One region of the Lysinibacillus sp. OL1 genome, then DNA from elsewhere that is predicted to be linked to it. Evidence: riboswitches for the same ligand, from Rfam matches in the RefSeq annotation. Region 1 holds a riboswitch; each other region holds the start of a gene.
What was found. Region 1 has a riboswitch for S-adenosylmethionine ahead of EW028_RS13295 (methionine ABC transporter ATP-binding protein). Riboswitches for the same ligand answer to the same signal wherever they lie in the genome.
Positions count from the first base shown of each region.

Region 1 (5,549 bases):
GATAATCGTAAAAGGAGCGGATAAATTTGCACAACTGGTGGATAAACTTACAAAAAAGAGTGAAGTTCACCATTGAAAACAACTATGATGGTATACTACAGAAAAAGACAGAAGAGGAGCATTGTAATGACGATTCAATTTTTCCATTATCCGAAATGTACAACATGTAAAAAGGCACAGAAGTGGTTAAATGAGCATGAGGTTGCCTATGAAGAGGTACATATCGCAGAGCAACCTCCCACTAAAGAAGAATTAACAGCTATTTGGCAAGCTAGTGGACAGCCTTTGAAGAAATTTTTTAATACCTCAGGCATGAAATATCGTGAGCTTGGCTTAAAGGACAAGTTAGCGGAAATGACGGAGGATGAGCAGCTTGAGCTACTTGCTTCAGATGGCATGTTAATGAAACGTCCCATCGTGACAGATGGAAAAAAAGTTACTTTAGGTTTTAAAGAAGTAGATTTTGAGCAAGCTTGGAAATAACCGTATTAAACCTTGTATTTATAGGAGAAGTATGGCACACTGAAAGTGAATATATTACATATTTATGGAGGGGTTTTTTGCATGAGCACACCTAAAGACTTACGATACTCTGAAGAACATGAATGGGTAAAAGTAGAAGATGGAAAAGTACGTATTGGTATTACTCACTTCGCACAATCTGAATTAGGAGATATCGTATTCGTTGAGCTTCCACAAGTTGGCGACGAAATCAAAACAGATGATCCATTCGGTAGCGTAGAATCAGTAAAAACTGTTTCTGAATTATATGCACCAATCTCAGGTACTGTAGTGGAAGTAAATGCAGATTTAGAAGATAGCCCAGAATTCGTTAATGAATCACCATATGAAAAAGCATGGATGATCGTTGTTGAGCCTGCTGACGCATCAGAAGTTGAGAAACTAATGACAGCAGAGCAATACGAAGAAATGATCGCTGAATAAGACAAGCTATAATCGAAAAACGTCGGAAACTACCGGCGTTTTTTGTTATATAATGACTTATAAGTGGGGATCTCTAAATGGAGGTGGCGTAATGTTCGAGGGAAAATGCTTGATAGTAGAAGGACGCTCAGATAAGCTACAAATTGAGCCTATTTTGAATGAGAATGTTACAATACTATGTACGAATGGTACAATTGGTGTGCATCAATTAGAAGAACTACTGGATCCCTATGAGGGCTGTGAGCTATTTACTTTTTTTGATGCAGATACTTCTGGCGATAAGCTACGTGCATTAATGGACAGACATTATCCAGAAGCTGAGCATCTGCGCACAATGCCAACATATAAGGAAGTAGAAACGACACCAAGAAAAGTGCTAGCGATGATTTTACTGCGAGCACATTTTTCAATCCATAATGAATATATTTTGTAAGGTTGCGTGAGTAAATGGAAGAATGGTCAACAGAGCAGTGGGAAGCGGCTAAACAGTCAGGAGAGAAAACTGCATTTTATTTATATACACCGATGTGTGGAACATGTGCAGTGGCATCTAAAATGATGTCCATTATTGAACAATTACTGCCACAGCTACAAATTGGTAAAGCAAATATCAACTTTTTGGAACACATTGCTTATGAGCATCAAATTGAAAGTGTTCCATGTCTACTCATCAGTGATGGCGGAAAAGTGACAGAAAAGATTTATGCTTTTCAATCCGTACCATTTTTATATGAATTGTTAAAAAAATCAATTGACTGAACTTTACTAGCGTGGTAAAGTATCAAATATATTACTAAAACATTAAATATATCGAACTCTTATGAAGAGTGGCGGAGGGAAGTGCCCTATGAAGCCCGGCAACCATCACAATGTGAAAAGGTGCCAAATCACCCAAAGATTTTTCTTTGAAAGATGAGAGAACGGTTTAACGTATTATACGTGACCCCTTCTACTTGTCTGTGAGTGAAGGGGTTTTCTATATGAGAAAAGGAGTATTCGCTATGATCCAGCTTCAAAATATTACAAAGAAATACAAAACAGCAAATGGCGAATTAACGGCAGTCAAAGACGTCAACCTTACTATTAATAAAGGTGAAATTTTTGGCATTATTGGCTATAGTGGTGCTGGTAAAAGTACCATGATTCGTTTATTAAACGGTTTAGAGAAACCGACAGCAGGAACAGTAACGGTGAACAATCAAGAATTTTCATCGATAAAAGGGCAAAAGCTTAGAGCGGCTAGACAAAAGGTAAGTATGATTTTCCAGCATTTCAATTTACTTTGGTCTAGAACAGTTGCCGAAAATATTGCATTCCCTTTAGAAATCGCAGGCTTCCCAAAGGCTCAACGTGAAGCACGTGTGAAGGAATTAATTGCCCTTGTAGGCTTAGAAGGGCGCGATAAGGCATATCCATCCCAGCTTTCTGGTGGACAAAAGCAGCGTGTAGGAATTGCACGTGCATTAGCGAATAATCCAGAGGTTTTACTATGTGATGAGGCGACATCGGCACTCGATCCTGAAACAACGGATGCTATTCTTGATTTACTCGTTGATATAAATGAACGCTTAGGCTTAACTATCGTCCTGATTACCCACGAAATGCATGTCATTCGCAAAATTTGTCATCGTGTAGCAGTGATGGAGGCAGGCGAAATTGTGGAACGTGGTGAGGTATTGCAAGTCTTCCAAGCCCCACAGGCGGCTATTACTAAGAAGTTTGTATCTCAAATTACAGACACTAAGGAAACACAGGATACGGTAGCACAAATTAAAACAAACTATCCAACTGGACAACTTGTCAAACTTATTTTTGTTGGTGAAAAAACAGAACAGCCAGTCATCTCACATCTTGTGAAACAATTTGATGTAGAAGTAAGTATTGTTCACGGAAATATTTCACAAACAAAAAATGGTGCATATGGTACATTGATTGTGCAAATTGATGGCTCTCAGAAAAACGTCACTGAAGCCCTTCGTTATTTAAATACAGTGGAAGTACAGACGGAGGTGATTGAAAATGCTAACTAATCTCTTTCCGAATGTAGACTGGGAAAATATGTGGCAAGCTACGTATGAAACTTTATACATGACAGCTATATCAACGGTTGTGACATTTATTCTTGGGTTAGTCATTGGTATTGTTCTATTTTTAACTAGTCCCAATCAGTTATGGGCAAATAAAATCGTTAACTTTTTAACGGGATCACTCGTTAATATTTTCCGTTCCATTCCATTTATCGTATTAATTATTTTATTAATTCCATTTACGAAGTTGTTACTAGGTACAATTCGTGGTGCCAATGCGGCGTTACCTGCTTTAATTATCGGTGCAGCACCGTTTTATGCTCGTATGGTATTAATTGCGTTACGTGAAATTGATAAAGGTGTCATTGAAGCGGCTCGTTCAATGGGAGCGAAAACTTCTACAATTATTTGGAAAGTATTGGTTCCTGAATCATTACCAGCTTTGATTTCTGGTATCACCGTAACGGCTGTTGCTCTTGTAGGTTATACAGCGATGGCAGGAATTATTGGTGCAGGTGGTCTTGGTAACTTAGCTTTCTTAGACGGCTTCCAGCGAAATCGCCAAGATGTGACATTAATGGCAACTATTTTGATCTTAGTAGTCGTATTTATTATTCAATGGATTGGTGATTTAATTACTGAGAAAATTGATAAACGCTAGCACGAAATTGAGGTTATTCCGGTTTTTACCGCTAACATATTTAAAACAAATAAAAGGGAGTGTCATAAATGAAAAAGTTATTAGCAGGATTATTTTTATCAATACTTGTACTAGCATTAGCAGCTTGCGGTACAGATAAAAAAGAAGATGAAAAATCAGCATCTGGCGATCAAACAGATAGTAAAGAAAACGTAACATTAAAAGTAGGTGCTTCTAATACACCACACGCAGTTATTTTAGACAAAGCAAAACCGATCTTAGCTAAAGAAGGTATTGATCTTGAAATTGAAACATATACAGATTATGTTTTACCAAACCAAGATTTAGAGTCAAAAGATATTGATGCAAACTATTTCCAGCATATTCCTTACTTAGAGCTACAAATTAAAGACAATGGCTATGATTTCGTTAATGCAGGTGGCGTTCACATTGAACCAATCGGTATTTACTCTAAAAAATATAAAACGTTAGAAGACCTGCCTGAAGGCGCAACAATTTTACTTTCTAACTCAGTATCTGACCATGGTCGTATGCTGTCATTGTTAGAGGCTAAAGGCTTAATTAAATTAAAAGAAGGCATTGATAAAACAGCAGCAGAATTAAAGGACATTGAAGAAAATCCTAAAAACTTTAAATTTGATGCAAATACTGCACCAGAAATGCTTGTACAAATGTACGAAAATGATGAAGGCGATGCAGTACTTATCAATTCTAACTTTGCCATCGATAACGGTTTAAACCCAATTGAAGATGCTATTTCTCTTGAAGATAAAGAATCTCCATATGTTAACATCATCGCTGTACGTGCAGGTGATGAAACAAAACCTGAAATTAAAAAATTATTAGAAGTATTAACATCTAAAGAAATCCAAGACTTCATTTTAGAAGAGTGGAAAGGTGCAGTAGTACCGGTAAAATAAGAATTAGAAATTTTATAAAAGGGTACATAAGTTTAACGACTTAGGTACTCTTTTTTATTTGTAGTTAAATTGATGAGAAACTATGTATTTTTTATGACGTCTATTTATGTTCAGATATTGTTTAGTCACATTTATTACTATAGTAATGTTGTTAATTTGCGAAATAAATGATAGAAAGTAATAATAAGAAAAAACTAGATGGAGTGATTCTAATGAATGATATAAAATTCACCCATGACATCATGCAAGAACATGAAGTAGAGCGCTACTTTAAAATATGGCGAGAAAGTGTGATTAGATCACGCCTTACTATAACAGCAGTCTTTTTAAAAACAGCTAATGCTACACAACTAAATGAAAATGTGAATGATCAAGTTACCTCGTTTTTACAATCAAAAATACGCAAGACAGACTTGCTTTTTCAATTATCCGATGGGGATCATTGGGGCATCTTCTTTTTACAAAGTAGTGATGTAGAAGCTAGGGCGTTTTTAAAACGAATATTTGCCATCTTAAAAGCAGAACGGAAGTTCCAACAGATTGCATTAAAGGCCTCTATAACAGAAATAAGAAATAATAACGTTATTTTTGAAGAGCTGTTAAATAAAAATAAACAGATGTTATCAGGGGATGAGCAATTAACATGGAGTATAGCAGAGGTAAAGGATTACTGTGAGCAACCAACTGAATTAGTGAAAGTTAGTATTATTGAGCAAAACGCCATTTTTAGACAAGTATTAGAGTCAACGCTTAACCAAATAAATATCCCTTATTTTTCTTTAGAGGTAAAGGTTTATGAGGATGGCTATAGCTTTTTGCAATCGGATGATTATAAATCGGGGCATATGCATCTAATTCTTATGAATGATATTTTACCGCTAAAAAATGGCTTAGAAATATTGCATATCTTACGACATATGCCAAATGAAAAGAAATTTATTATTTATATGATGTCAGAACGCAATTCTGAAGGGGCAGCGCTTAATGCTTATGAGG
Region 1 is NZ_SJDS01000006.1:238,025-243,573, forward strand. It holds gene EW028_RS13275 (arsenate reductase family protein) at 127-483, shown strand; gene gcvH (glycine cleavage system protein GcvH) at 565-945, shown strand; gene EW028_RS13285 (toprim domain-containing protein) at 1,037-1,378, shown strand; gene EW028_RS13290 (thioredoxin family protein) at 1,393-1,704, shown strand; SAM riboswitch class I at 1,761-1,864, shown strand; gene EW028_RS13295 (methionine ABC transporter ATP-binding protein) at 1,947-2,975, shown strand; gene EW028_RS13300 (methionine ABC transporter permease) at 2,965-3,633, shown strand; gene EW028_RS13305 (MetQ/NlpA family ABC transporter substrate-binding protein) at 3,702-4,553, shown strand; gene EW028_RS13310 (response regulator) at 4,766-5,549, shown strand, end outside.

Region 2 (5,549 bases), on a different contig from region 1:
TTGTAATTTTGAGCAACAACTCGTTTTAGAAGCTTTTGAAAACACTGTAGAACAACTGAAAGAAAAAATGGTTCATGAAAAAGAAGCGATTGAACGACAGATTGTAGATTCTTCGGAAGCACTTGCAGCTATCTCGCAGGAAACCAATAATTCTTTTTGCTGCTTAAGTAAGCAATCTGACGAAATTAAACATTTGGCAAAAAAATCACTCGATGTGTCTACACTGGCTGAAAACCAAGCACTTGAGGGTCGCGAGCGTTTAAAAAATCAATCACAAAATATGCTCAATATTAGTCATTCTCTTCATGATATAGAAGAAAATATTGAACAATTATCAGGTATGTCTAAGGAAATGGAAACAATTATGAGTGTTGTGACCAATATTGCGAATCAAACGAATCTATTGGCTTTAAATGCTGCAATTGAAGCAGCACGTGCTGGGGAAGCGGGAAAGGGCTTTAGCGTAGTGGCCGATGAAGTACGTAAATTATCAATTCAGACAAAAGAATCTGTTACAGCGGTGGCTTTGTTATTGAAAAAGACAGGTGAACGAACAGAGAAATTAGAGTATTCTTTGACCAACATTCAAGATGAAGTTGCAGCAGGTGAAGAAAATATGTTACAAACTGAAGGCCAATTTACGAGTATATTGGGAGCCATGACAGAAGCAAAAGATCAAAATGAGTGTATGGCAACAAAAATACAAGCAATTGTAGGCATATTAAGTGAATTAGGCACTTCATTTACTGAGGTAACAAATTCAGCTGAAAAATTAGCGAGCTTTGCGCAAAATTTAAAAGGATAGACTACTAACATTTACATTCTATTTTTAGACGTAATAAACACTATAGTACCTATTTAAATGTTTGTTGTGAAGTTATCGCTATAGAGGATCAATTTTATAGAGATTCAGAAAGTAAGAGCTATTTCACTGATGAAATAGCTCTATTTTTGCTAAATTTGTAAAGGGTTTAACGTAATTTTCAATGAAAAAAAGATTATACTGTAGAAAGAATGAATATTAGGGGCGGTTATGATGAAAACAGTTGTTGTTTTAGGCGGCGGTATTACAGGACTATGTACAATGCATTATTTGCAACGTCAAGTGAAGGAACATAATTTAGATGTTCGTCTAGTGCTTATAGAAAAAAATACATATTTAGGAGGCAAATTATATTCAGCACATGAACAAGGTTTCATCATGGAAACGGGTGCTGATTCTATTGTAGCCCGTCATCAAGGCGTTATGGAACTCGTGCAGGAGCTTGATTTTGAGGCGGAATTAGTTTACAACGAAACAGGTATTTCTTATATTTATACGAATAATGAGTTACATGCTATTCCGGCAGATTCAACTTTCGGAATACCGATGAGTGTAGCATCCTTAGAGGAAAGTACACTTATTTCCGAGCAGGGAAAAAAAGAAGCGTTGAAGGATTTAACATTGCCAAACAATGGCTTCACAAAGGAAAGTTCTATCGGTGAATTTTTAACTTACTATTTAGGAGAGGAACTGGTGAAAAACCAAATTGCACCAGTCCTTGCAGGTGTTTATTCAGGAGATTTACATCAGCTTTCTATTGGCTCTACTTTACCGTATTTAATTGATTATAAGAATGATTTTGGAAGTATTATTAAAGGCTTTGATGCGAATCGTGAGCAATTTGTTAAAGCAGCGAACAAAAAATTTATATCCTTTAAAAATGGTTTATCTTCTTTAATTAATCGACTTGAACAAACCTTATCCGATGTAGAAATTATCAAGGGTGTTACTACACTAAATGTTCAAAAACAAGATAAGAACTACACAATTTCTTTAGCTAATGGTGAAATTATTGAGTCAGATTATGTCGTTTTAGCATTACCGAATGATTCTGTCCAAAATCTGCTACAGGATGAATCTTTAAACCGCTATTTTAACCAATTTACGACAGCGTCAGCAATTACTATCTATTTAGGTTTTGATGTGCCAGACGCTAAATTGCCAGCAGATGGAACGGGCTATATTGTTTCCCATAATTCAGACGTTACTTGTAATGCAGCAACTTGGACTAGTCGTAAATGGAAGCATACATCGAAAGAAAATAAATTACTTGTGCGACTCTTTTATAAGAGCATCAATCCAGCCTATGAGCAACTACGTGCCATGACTGATGAAGAATTGGCAGCAGTTGCTTTAGAAGATGTGAGAAAGAGCCTAGGAATAGAGGAGCAGCCAACTGTTGTGAATGTAACAAAGTGGATTGATCAAATGCCTAAATATGATTTAGCGCATCGTGAAGCATTACAAGGACTACTACAAGAATTACATGAGAACTATCCTAATTTATCGATTGCAGGGTGCTCATATTTTGGCGTAGGTATTGGTGCTTGTATTCAAAACGGGAAAAAAATTGGCGAAGAGCTTGCAAATGAACTTGCCAATTTCTAAGATTTTAAGTGAAAAAAAACTTTGTTATGTGAAATAGTCTTGACTCATTCGTCAGTAAACGATATGATTCTTTTAATTATTTAAAAAATTCATACTTAATTCTTATCAAGAGAAGCAGAGGGACTGGCCCATTGAAGCTTCAGCAACCAACTTTATTGTCAGGTGCTAAATCCAGAAGACCGTTGAGTCGAAGATGAGAAGGAACAACAATGATGAATCGTTAAAGCCTTCTTTTTTTATGAAAGAAGGCTTTTTATTATATAGAGACATAGGAAGAGAGGCTAATTTTATGGGATTGCTTGAAAGGTTAAAAACGCATGTATTGACGGCAGACGGTGCAATAGGCACAGTGCTATATGGCTATGGATTGGAGTATTGCCATGAGGAAATGAATGTTCAGAGACCCGAGTTAATTGAAAAGATTCATAGAGAATATATTGCAGCTGGTGCTGACATCATTCAAACGAATACGTACGGTGCAAATGCCATTAAATTAGCTCGCTATGGATTAGAATCAAAAGTCCAACAATTTAATGAAGCTGCTATCACCATCGCAAAACGAGCAGCGGCTGATGGCGGTCAATTTGTTTTAGGAACAATTGGTGGTATTCGGGGAATTCGTAAAAGTGATGCAACCTTGGATGAAATATTAGCGACTATTGAAGAACAAGCAAGCGTCTTACTTGCAGGGAATCCAGATGGCCTTTTACTTGAAACTTATTATGATTTTGAAGAATTAACAGCAACCTTAAAGATGCTACGAGAAAAAACAAAATTGCCGATTATTGCACAAGTTTCTATGCATGAGCCCGGTGTTCTACAAAATGGGATGTCTTTAAATAATGCTCTCCATGAGCTTGAAGCCCTAGGTGCTGATATTGTTGGTGTCAATTGTCGACTAGGTCCACACCATACTATTCTAGCATTTGAAGGTGTAGAACTTCCTAATAAGGCATTTATGTCGGCCTATCCAAATGCATCACTTCTGGACTTAGAGGATGGGCGTGTCGTTTATGAATCAGAAGCTGATTATTTTGGTCGAGCGGCTGTTGAATTGCGTGATCAAGGTGTACGTTTAATAGGGGGCTGCTGTGGTACAACACCCAAACATATTGCAGCAGCAAAGAAGTATTTAGAAGAGTTATCACCGGTTCAGGAGAAGCATGCGAAACCTGAAAAGATTGAGATTGTTCGGGAAGCGGAGCCAACAAAGTATGAGCCTCTTCATGAAAAGGTTAAACGTGAACGTTCTGTCATAGTAGAGTTGGATACACCTAGACATTTAGAGATTGACGGGTTCCTTGAAGGAGCAAAGCAATTATATGATGCAGGTGCAGATGTAGTTATGATGGCAGACAATTCATTGGCCTCTCCACGTATTAGCAATATTGCAATGGGAGCATTGTTGAAGAGCACACATGGTGTACGTCCACTAACTCATATTACATGTCGCGACCGTAATTTAATTGGTCTACAATCTCATTTAATGGGGTTAAATGCTTTAGGTATTCATGATGTGTTGGCTGTTACGGGTGATCCAACGAAAGTAGGAGATTTCCCAGGTGCGACAAGTGTTTATGATGTATCTTCAATGGAGCTAATCCAATTAATTAAGCAATTAAATGGAGGGGTCTCTTTCTCAGGTAAGCCACTTCGAAAAAAAGCAAATTTTTCAGTTGCTGCTGCATTTAATCCAAACGTCCGTGTGTTAGATCGTGCTGTGACACGCTTAGAGAAGAAAATTGAGCATGGGGCAGACTACTTCATTTCTCAACCAGTATATACGAAAGAAAAAATTGTAGAGATTTATGAGGCAACAAAGCATTTACAAGCTCCAATTTACATCGGTATTATGCCTGTTACGAGTTATAAAAGTGCTGAATTTTTACATCATGAAGTACCAGGTATCAAATTATCTGAAGATGCCTTAACAAGAATGAAAGCATGTGGAGAAGATAAGGAAAGAGCGACATTGGAGGGGATTGCCATTGCTAAAGAATTAGTAGAAGTGGCTACACAATATTTCAATGGCATTTACCTTATTACACCATTTTTACGTTACGATGTGACACTAGAGTTGATGAAATATATAGAGCAATTGGATGAACAGAAAAAAGGAGTAAGTATACATGGCTAAGCACTCGATTGAAGAGCAACTAGAGAAACGTATTTTAATTCTTGATGGCGCAATGGGAACAATGCTACAAAATGAAAATTTATCAGCAGAGGATTTTGGTGGCGAGGAACTTGATGGCTGTAACGAAAATCTTGTGCTTACTAGACCAGATGTTATTGAAAAAATTCACCATAAATACTTAGAGGCAGGCGCAGATATTATTTGTACAAATACATTTGGTGGGACGCCTCTTGTGTTAAATGAATATGATCTTGGCACAAAAGCAGAAGAAATTAATAAGCGTGCAGTGGAAATTGCTCGCCAAGCAGTGGATCGTTATTCGACATCGGATTGGCCACGTTTTGTCGCAGGTGCTATGGGACCAACAACAAAAACGTTATCAGTAACTGGTGGTATTACATTTGATGAGCTAGAGGAAAATTTTTATGTACAGGCAAAGGCATTAATTGAGGCAGGAGCTGACGTTTTGTTATTAGAAACAAGTCAGGATATGCTCAATGTCAAAGCAGGCACACTTGGCGTAAAGCGCGCTTTTGCATCAACTGGCAAAGAGCTACCTGTCATGATTTCAGGAACAATAGAACCGATGGGTACAACGCTTGCAGGGCAAACAATCGATGCCTTTTATATTTCAATTGAGCATATTAAACCAATATCAGTTGGCCTAAACTGTGCGACAGGACCTGAGTTTATGACGGATCACATTCGTTCATTAGCAGAGCTTTCAACAGGCTATATTAGCTGTTACCCAAATGCTGGCTTACCAGATGAAGAAGGGTGTTATCATGAATCACCAGAATCGCTATCGCAAAAATTAAAAGGTTTTGCAGAAAAGGGCTGGCTTAATATTGTAGGTGGATGTTGTGGGACGACACCTGCTCATATTGCAGCCATTCGTGAGGTCTTAAAAGATGAAAAACCTCGTCAATTACCAGAAAAAACACATGGTCATGCGGTATCAGGAATTGAACCATTATTATA
Region 2 is NZ_SJDS01000016.1:27,586-33,134, reverse strand. It holds gene EW028_RS21480 (globin-coupled sensor protein) at 1-805, shown strand, start outside; gene EW028_RS21475 (protoporphyrinogen oxidase) at 1,037-2,431, shown strand; SAM riboswitch class I at 2,531-2,631, shown strand; gene EW028_RS21470 (bifunctional homocysteine S-methyltransferase/methylenetetrahydrofolate reductase) at 2,721-4,568, shown strand; gene metH (methionine synthase) at 4,561-5,549, shown strand, end outside.
Region 2: linked by a shared signal. The riboswitch ahead of EW028_RS21470 (bifunctional homocysteine S-methyltransferase/methylenetetrahydrofolate reductase) and the one ahead of EW028_RS13295 (methionine ABC transporter ATP-binding protein) in region 1 are both predicted to bind S-adenosylmethionine.

Region 3 (5,549 bases), on a different contig from region 1:
TATAGTTGCCATTCTTATTATTCCCTCCAACTTACATTCCGCAGTTTCATTAAAGCTAACTCTCTATGGGGTTGTGTCATAACAATTTGACACCCACCGCAGCCTTTAGCCAACAACTCTCTTTGTATGAGTTTCGCTATTTCTATATGTGTTAGGACACATACAAATTCAAATAATTCAAAATTTAACTTAAAGAAAATTGTAACGCAAATACACACTTTGCACAAGAAAAATCTTTCTAGGAAGGACATTTGTTTTCTCTAGATGTGCAAAAGAAATCGGTTTCATTCCCTTTATTATACGTTTTATTAATCAATCTATAAGATTTGAACAAATATTGACTATTTACATTTCAATATATGAATGTCTTTCTTCTATTATATATATGTATGCTCAGACACTCATAACAATCCTTTTAAAGAAAAAACTCATTCCCTGTAGCAGCAGAGAATGAGCTTAAAAATATGAGGGGGTTTTAACTTGCTTTTGAAAGCAATTGATAACGATATTGTGCTAAAGCTTGTTGAACAAGACTAATCTCTTCTTCTGTAAAATTTGGTATTGCATACGTACGTTCCACTAATTGAAATGTACCATACTTCAAGTAAAACTCTGTCGCAGGAAGTGAGATATGGCTCACACCGTACTGTTCATAAGTCTCAAATACTTCCTTAACAGTAAAGTTTTCTTCTGTAAAAACATGTTCTTGAAATGCTGTATGACCAAAAACTTCCTGCCATTTTCTTTCGACTGATGTAAGAAGGTGTTGAATGGATTTATTGTTGACAAATACATGCCCTTCATTTAGCTCATATATTAGATAGGATACAATGTTTTGCGCACTATAGATGTTACCCATTTTAAACACTCCTTTATCATCAGTTTTTGGGAAGAGTAGTCACTGGCTAGGCAACTACCCTTCTATATATTCAAAAGTGGGGGAGCACTTATGAAAACATTTACCTTTTTTAAAAAGAATTTTCGTACCATTAACTTATTTCCTAGTATAGAACATGGATTTAAATAAGTCAACAATACATATATAATTACTTGGTATTATTTTTTATAAGGTTCTGATAATTAACGGGTGCAGTAATAGGTTGATGTAGCAGCGTTTAACGCATTACCAAATGAGGCTAATCGAATGAGAAAATACGTAAACGCCACAACATTCTACCATTTGTTTTAAATTTTAAGCTTCTACTGTTTGTTCAGCTGTTGTTGCCTGTGTAATGGCTTGATCTAAATCAGCAATAATATCCTCTACTGCCTCTAAACCGATGGATAAGCGAATGAGCGACTCGGTTACACCAGCTTGAACTAATTCGTCTGCTGATAGTTGCTGATGAGTAGTGGAAGCTGGATGAATAATTAATGACTTTGCATCACCTACATTTGCTACATGTGAGAATAATTTCACGCTATCAATAAGCTTTCGCCCAGCTTCTCGTCCACCCTTTATGCCAAATGTAAGCACTGAACCGAAGCCATTTCTTAAATATTTTTTTGCTAACCCATGTGTCGGAAAATCTTCTAGGCCATTATAATTTACATACTCCACAGATGGGTGGTTTTGTAAATACTCAGCCACTGCCAATGCATTTTCATTGTGTTTAGGGATACGCAGATGAAGCGTTTCTAACCCTTGCAATAAATTAAAGGCAGCATCAGCACTTAATGTTGGACCAAAATCACGTAATAATTGTACACGTAGCTTTGTAGCAAAGGCAGCAGAAGCTGTATCAATTCCATAACGTAGACCATGGTAAGAGGCATCTGGTTCAGTAAAACCAGGGAATCGACCGCTAGTCCAATCAAACTTACCAGCGTCTACAACAACGCCCCCTAAAGTTGTGCCATGACCTCCTATCCATTTAGTTGCTGAATGAACCACAACATCTGCACCGTATTCAATAGGTGTAGAACCGTAAGGAGAAGCGAACGTGCTGTCAATAATTAATGGTAGACCATTATCATGTGCAATTTTAGCTACTGCTTCAATATCTAAAACCTTTAAGCTTGGATTACCATAAACCTCTGCAAAGACAGCTTTTGTTTTATCAGTAATCGCCGCATTAAAATTCTCTGGGTTTGTTTCATCTACAAAAATCGTTTTAATACCATAGTTTGGTAATGTGTTAGCAAATAAATTATACGTACCACCATATAAAGAACTAGCTGCTACTATCTCATCACCAGCTCCAGCTAGATTTAAAATGGAAAATGCGATAGCTGCTGCACCAGATGAAAGTGCTACTGCTGCTGTTCCACCTTCCAATAAAGCCACACGTTTTTCAAACACATCAACTGTTGGATTGGTAATTCGTGTGTAAATGTTCCCTGCTTCCTCTAAGGCAAAAAGACGTTGCGCATGAGCAGTGTCTTTAAATACAAAAGCAGTTGAGCGATAGACTGGAACTGTGCGAGAACCCGTCACTGGGTCTGGCTCTTGACCACCATGCAACAGCAATGTTTCTGGTTTAAAATTTGTCATTGTGTACCTCCAAATGGTTATTTTTTTACGATGGTACCGGAGATGAGGAGGATTTTTCTGTAGAAAACAAAAACCCTCTTCAGCTAAGAAGAGGGTTGCGGTTGCAAGTTTTCCTCCCCTTATCTGCCAGATCCAAGTAAGAATCTGTAGGAATTAGCACCTTAGTAAGCTCATTGCTTACTGGTTGCCGGGCATCATAGGGCCTATCCCTCCGCCGCTCTTGATAAGAGTATGAGATTCAATTTCCATCGTTGTTACACAGTATAAACATAGAGTTTTTTTCTGTCAACATGTAAATTTTATTTTTTCCGAAACTTCTGTCTGCTCTTATACGTAATATGAACGCATACACTATTTTAGAAAAAATTTTGAGAGGAGTATTTTTATGGTAAAAGCCGTGATCATTTTTCTTATGATTGGCTATTTAATAGGCTGTATTCACGGCTCTAAAGTAGCCCAATTTTTATCGGGGGTTGATTTAAAAAAGGCTGGCCACGGTAATGCTGGTGCCTCTAATGCTACTCTTTCCCTCGGCTGGAAATATGGCGTTTTAGTAGCCCTCATCGATATAGGGAAAGGCGTTGTGGCTATTATAGGTGCACATTTTTATCTAGCGGACGCCATTCATTTAACAGAAGAACAGATTTGGCTGCTTACTTATATTATGGCTGCTGGGGTTATTTTAGGTCATAATTTCCCATTCTACATGGGCTTCAACGGCGGGAAAGGAACGGCCTCCATCATTGGTATTTTACTTGCCGTTGATTGGAAGATTGGTTTATTTGCACTTATTTTATTTGTTATTTTATCCTTTGCAACAAATTATTTAATTGTTGGTGTGCTAGAATTTTATCTCGTGTTTTGTACAGCAACTTATTTATGGATTCCTGGCATTGGTCCAACCATTATAGCTCTTTTTCTTTTTGGCATAGCCATCATCCTGCATCTTGAAAATATTAAACGATTAGTCAATGGCACAGAGCCTAAAGTAACTTCTGCCTTTAAGAAAAAGAAATAATATTTTATGGATATTTTTGTATTTTTTGTGACCATGTATTTTCTCTTTATCTACTCATATTGCTGTAAAAAACACCATTTTCACATAGATTTTTATCTACAATAAAATACATATATTCTTATCTTAATAAAACATTATACAGGCCGATGTTATGGATAATAATCGTCATTTTTATCGTAGAAAGGATGAGGAAATATGTCTTCACCAAAGCAAGCAGCTACAAAACTTAATTTAAAGCCACTATGGATTGGCTTGGCATTCGCGTTACTTATCATTATTACCTTTTTACCTAATAATGGTGATTTACCTATAGCTGGACAACGAGCTTTAGCCATTTTAGCTTTTGCAGTCATCCTTTGGGTTACAGAGGCCGTTTCATATCCTGTAAGCTCGGCCATGATCATTGCACTAGTAACTGTATTACTAGGACTCGCTCCGTCAATGGATGATCCAACTACAGAGCTAGGAACAGCTAGCGCATTAAAATTATCTTTAAGTGGCTTTAGTAATTCTGCCGTTGCTTTAGTAGCAGCAGCTCTTTTTCTAGCGGCAGCAATGCAAATTACTAATCTACATAAACGACTTGCTCTTTGGATTCTTTCACTGGTGGGAACGAAAACAAAAGCTATCGTATTTGGCGCTATTTTAGTCTCTATCGTCCTCGCATTTTTTGTACCCTCTGCTACAGCACGAGCTGGCGCGGTAGTACCGATATTGCTTGGAATGGTTGCAGCGTTTGGTTTACCACGTGATAGTCGGCTTGCTGCCTTGTTAGTTATTACTTCGGTACAAGCCGTTTCCATTTGGAATATCGGTATTAAGACTGCAGCAGCTCAAAATATGGTGGCCTTAAACTTTATCCAAGAGCAATTTAACGTGGATATTTCATGGGGTGCTTGGCTACTTTATGCCGCCCCCTTCTCAATTATTATGTCTATCTTTTTATTTTTCATTATGATTGCTTTAATTAAACCTGAGACTAGCAATATCGAAGGTGGTAAAGAGGTCATCAAAAAACAGCTTGCAGAGCTGGGCCCATTAAAGGCTCCTGAAATTCGTTTAATCATTACATCCGTAGTTTTACTATTTTTCTGGGCAACTGAAGGAAAGCTACATCCATTCGATACGACAACAGTCACAATTATTGCTATCGCTATTCTATTAATGCCCAAAATCGGTGTGTATTCATGGAAGGAAGTTGAGCCCCATATTCCATGGGGGACAATTATCGTCTTTGCGGTAGGTATTATGTTAGGAACCATTTTACTGAATACGCAAGGTGCTGCATGGTTATCAGATAAAGTTTTCGGTTCACTTGGGCTAGATACTATGCCTTTACTAGCAACCATTGCACTCGTAACTTTATTTAACATTTTGATTCATTTAGGCTTTGCAAGCGCAACTAGCTTAGCCTCAGCACTTATACCTGTGTTTATCGTTTTAGCCTCCACATTAACAGCTAATGTTGATCAAGTTGGTTTTGTTATTGTGCAACAATTCGTCATAAGCTTTGGCTTCCTATTACCAATTAGTGCACCACAAAACATGCTTGCCTATGGTACAGGTTCCTTTACAACAAAGGATTTCTTGAAATCTGGGATTCCATTAACCATTATCGGTTTCCTTCTCATACTTTTGTTCTCTGCAACTTATTGGAAATGGATTGGATTATTATAAGACTTTCATTAAATTAAAACGTAAAAGCCTTGAAGAAACAGACTATCTGTCCTTCAAGGCTTTTAATTTAATACTATTGTTTCGTAAAAGCAGGGTCCTTCATCGTACCGTTTTTCGCATAATTAACGTGCCATGATAGTGCTTTTTCTAGGTCATGTGGAGTGTGATGTCCACCCGTTGCCTCATTGGCATCATTAAAGTACTGCCACAGTTGCTCCTTGTAATCAGGATGTGCACAATTATCAATGATAAGTCCCACTCGTTCTTTTGGAGCAAGTCCTCGTAAATCTGCTACGCCCTGTTCAGTTACAATGACATCAACATCATGCTCCGTATGATCCACATGTGAGACCATTGGGA
Region 3 is NZ_SJDS01000004.1:40,769-46,317, reverse strand. It holds gene EW028_RS09415 (homoserine dehydrogenase) at 1-12, opposite strand, end outside; gene EW028_RS09410 (hypothetical protein) at 476-859, opposite strand; gene EW028_RS09405 (O-acetylhomoserine aminocarboxypropyltransferase/cysteine synthase family protein) at 1,193-2,494, opposite strand; SAM riboswitch class I at 2,611-2,724, opposite strand; gene EW028_RS09400 (glycerol-3-phosphate acyltransferase) at 2,880-3,512, shown strand; gene EW028_RS09395 (DASS family sodium-coupled anion symporter) at 3,708-5,189, shown strand; gene scpC (succinyl-CoA:acetate CoA-transferase ScpC) at 5,263-5,549, opposite strand, start outside.
Region 3: linked by a shared signal. The riboswitch ahead of EW028_RS09405 (O-acetylhomoserine aminocarboxypropyltransferase/cysteine synthase family protein) and the one ahead of EW028_RS13295 (methionine ABC transporter ATP-binding protein) in region 1 are both predicted to bind S-adenosylmethionine.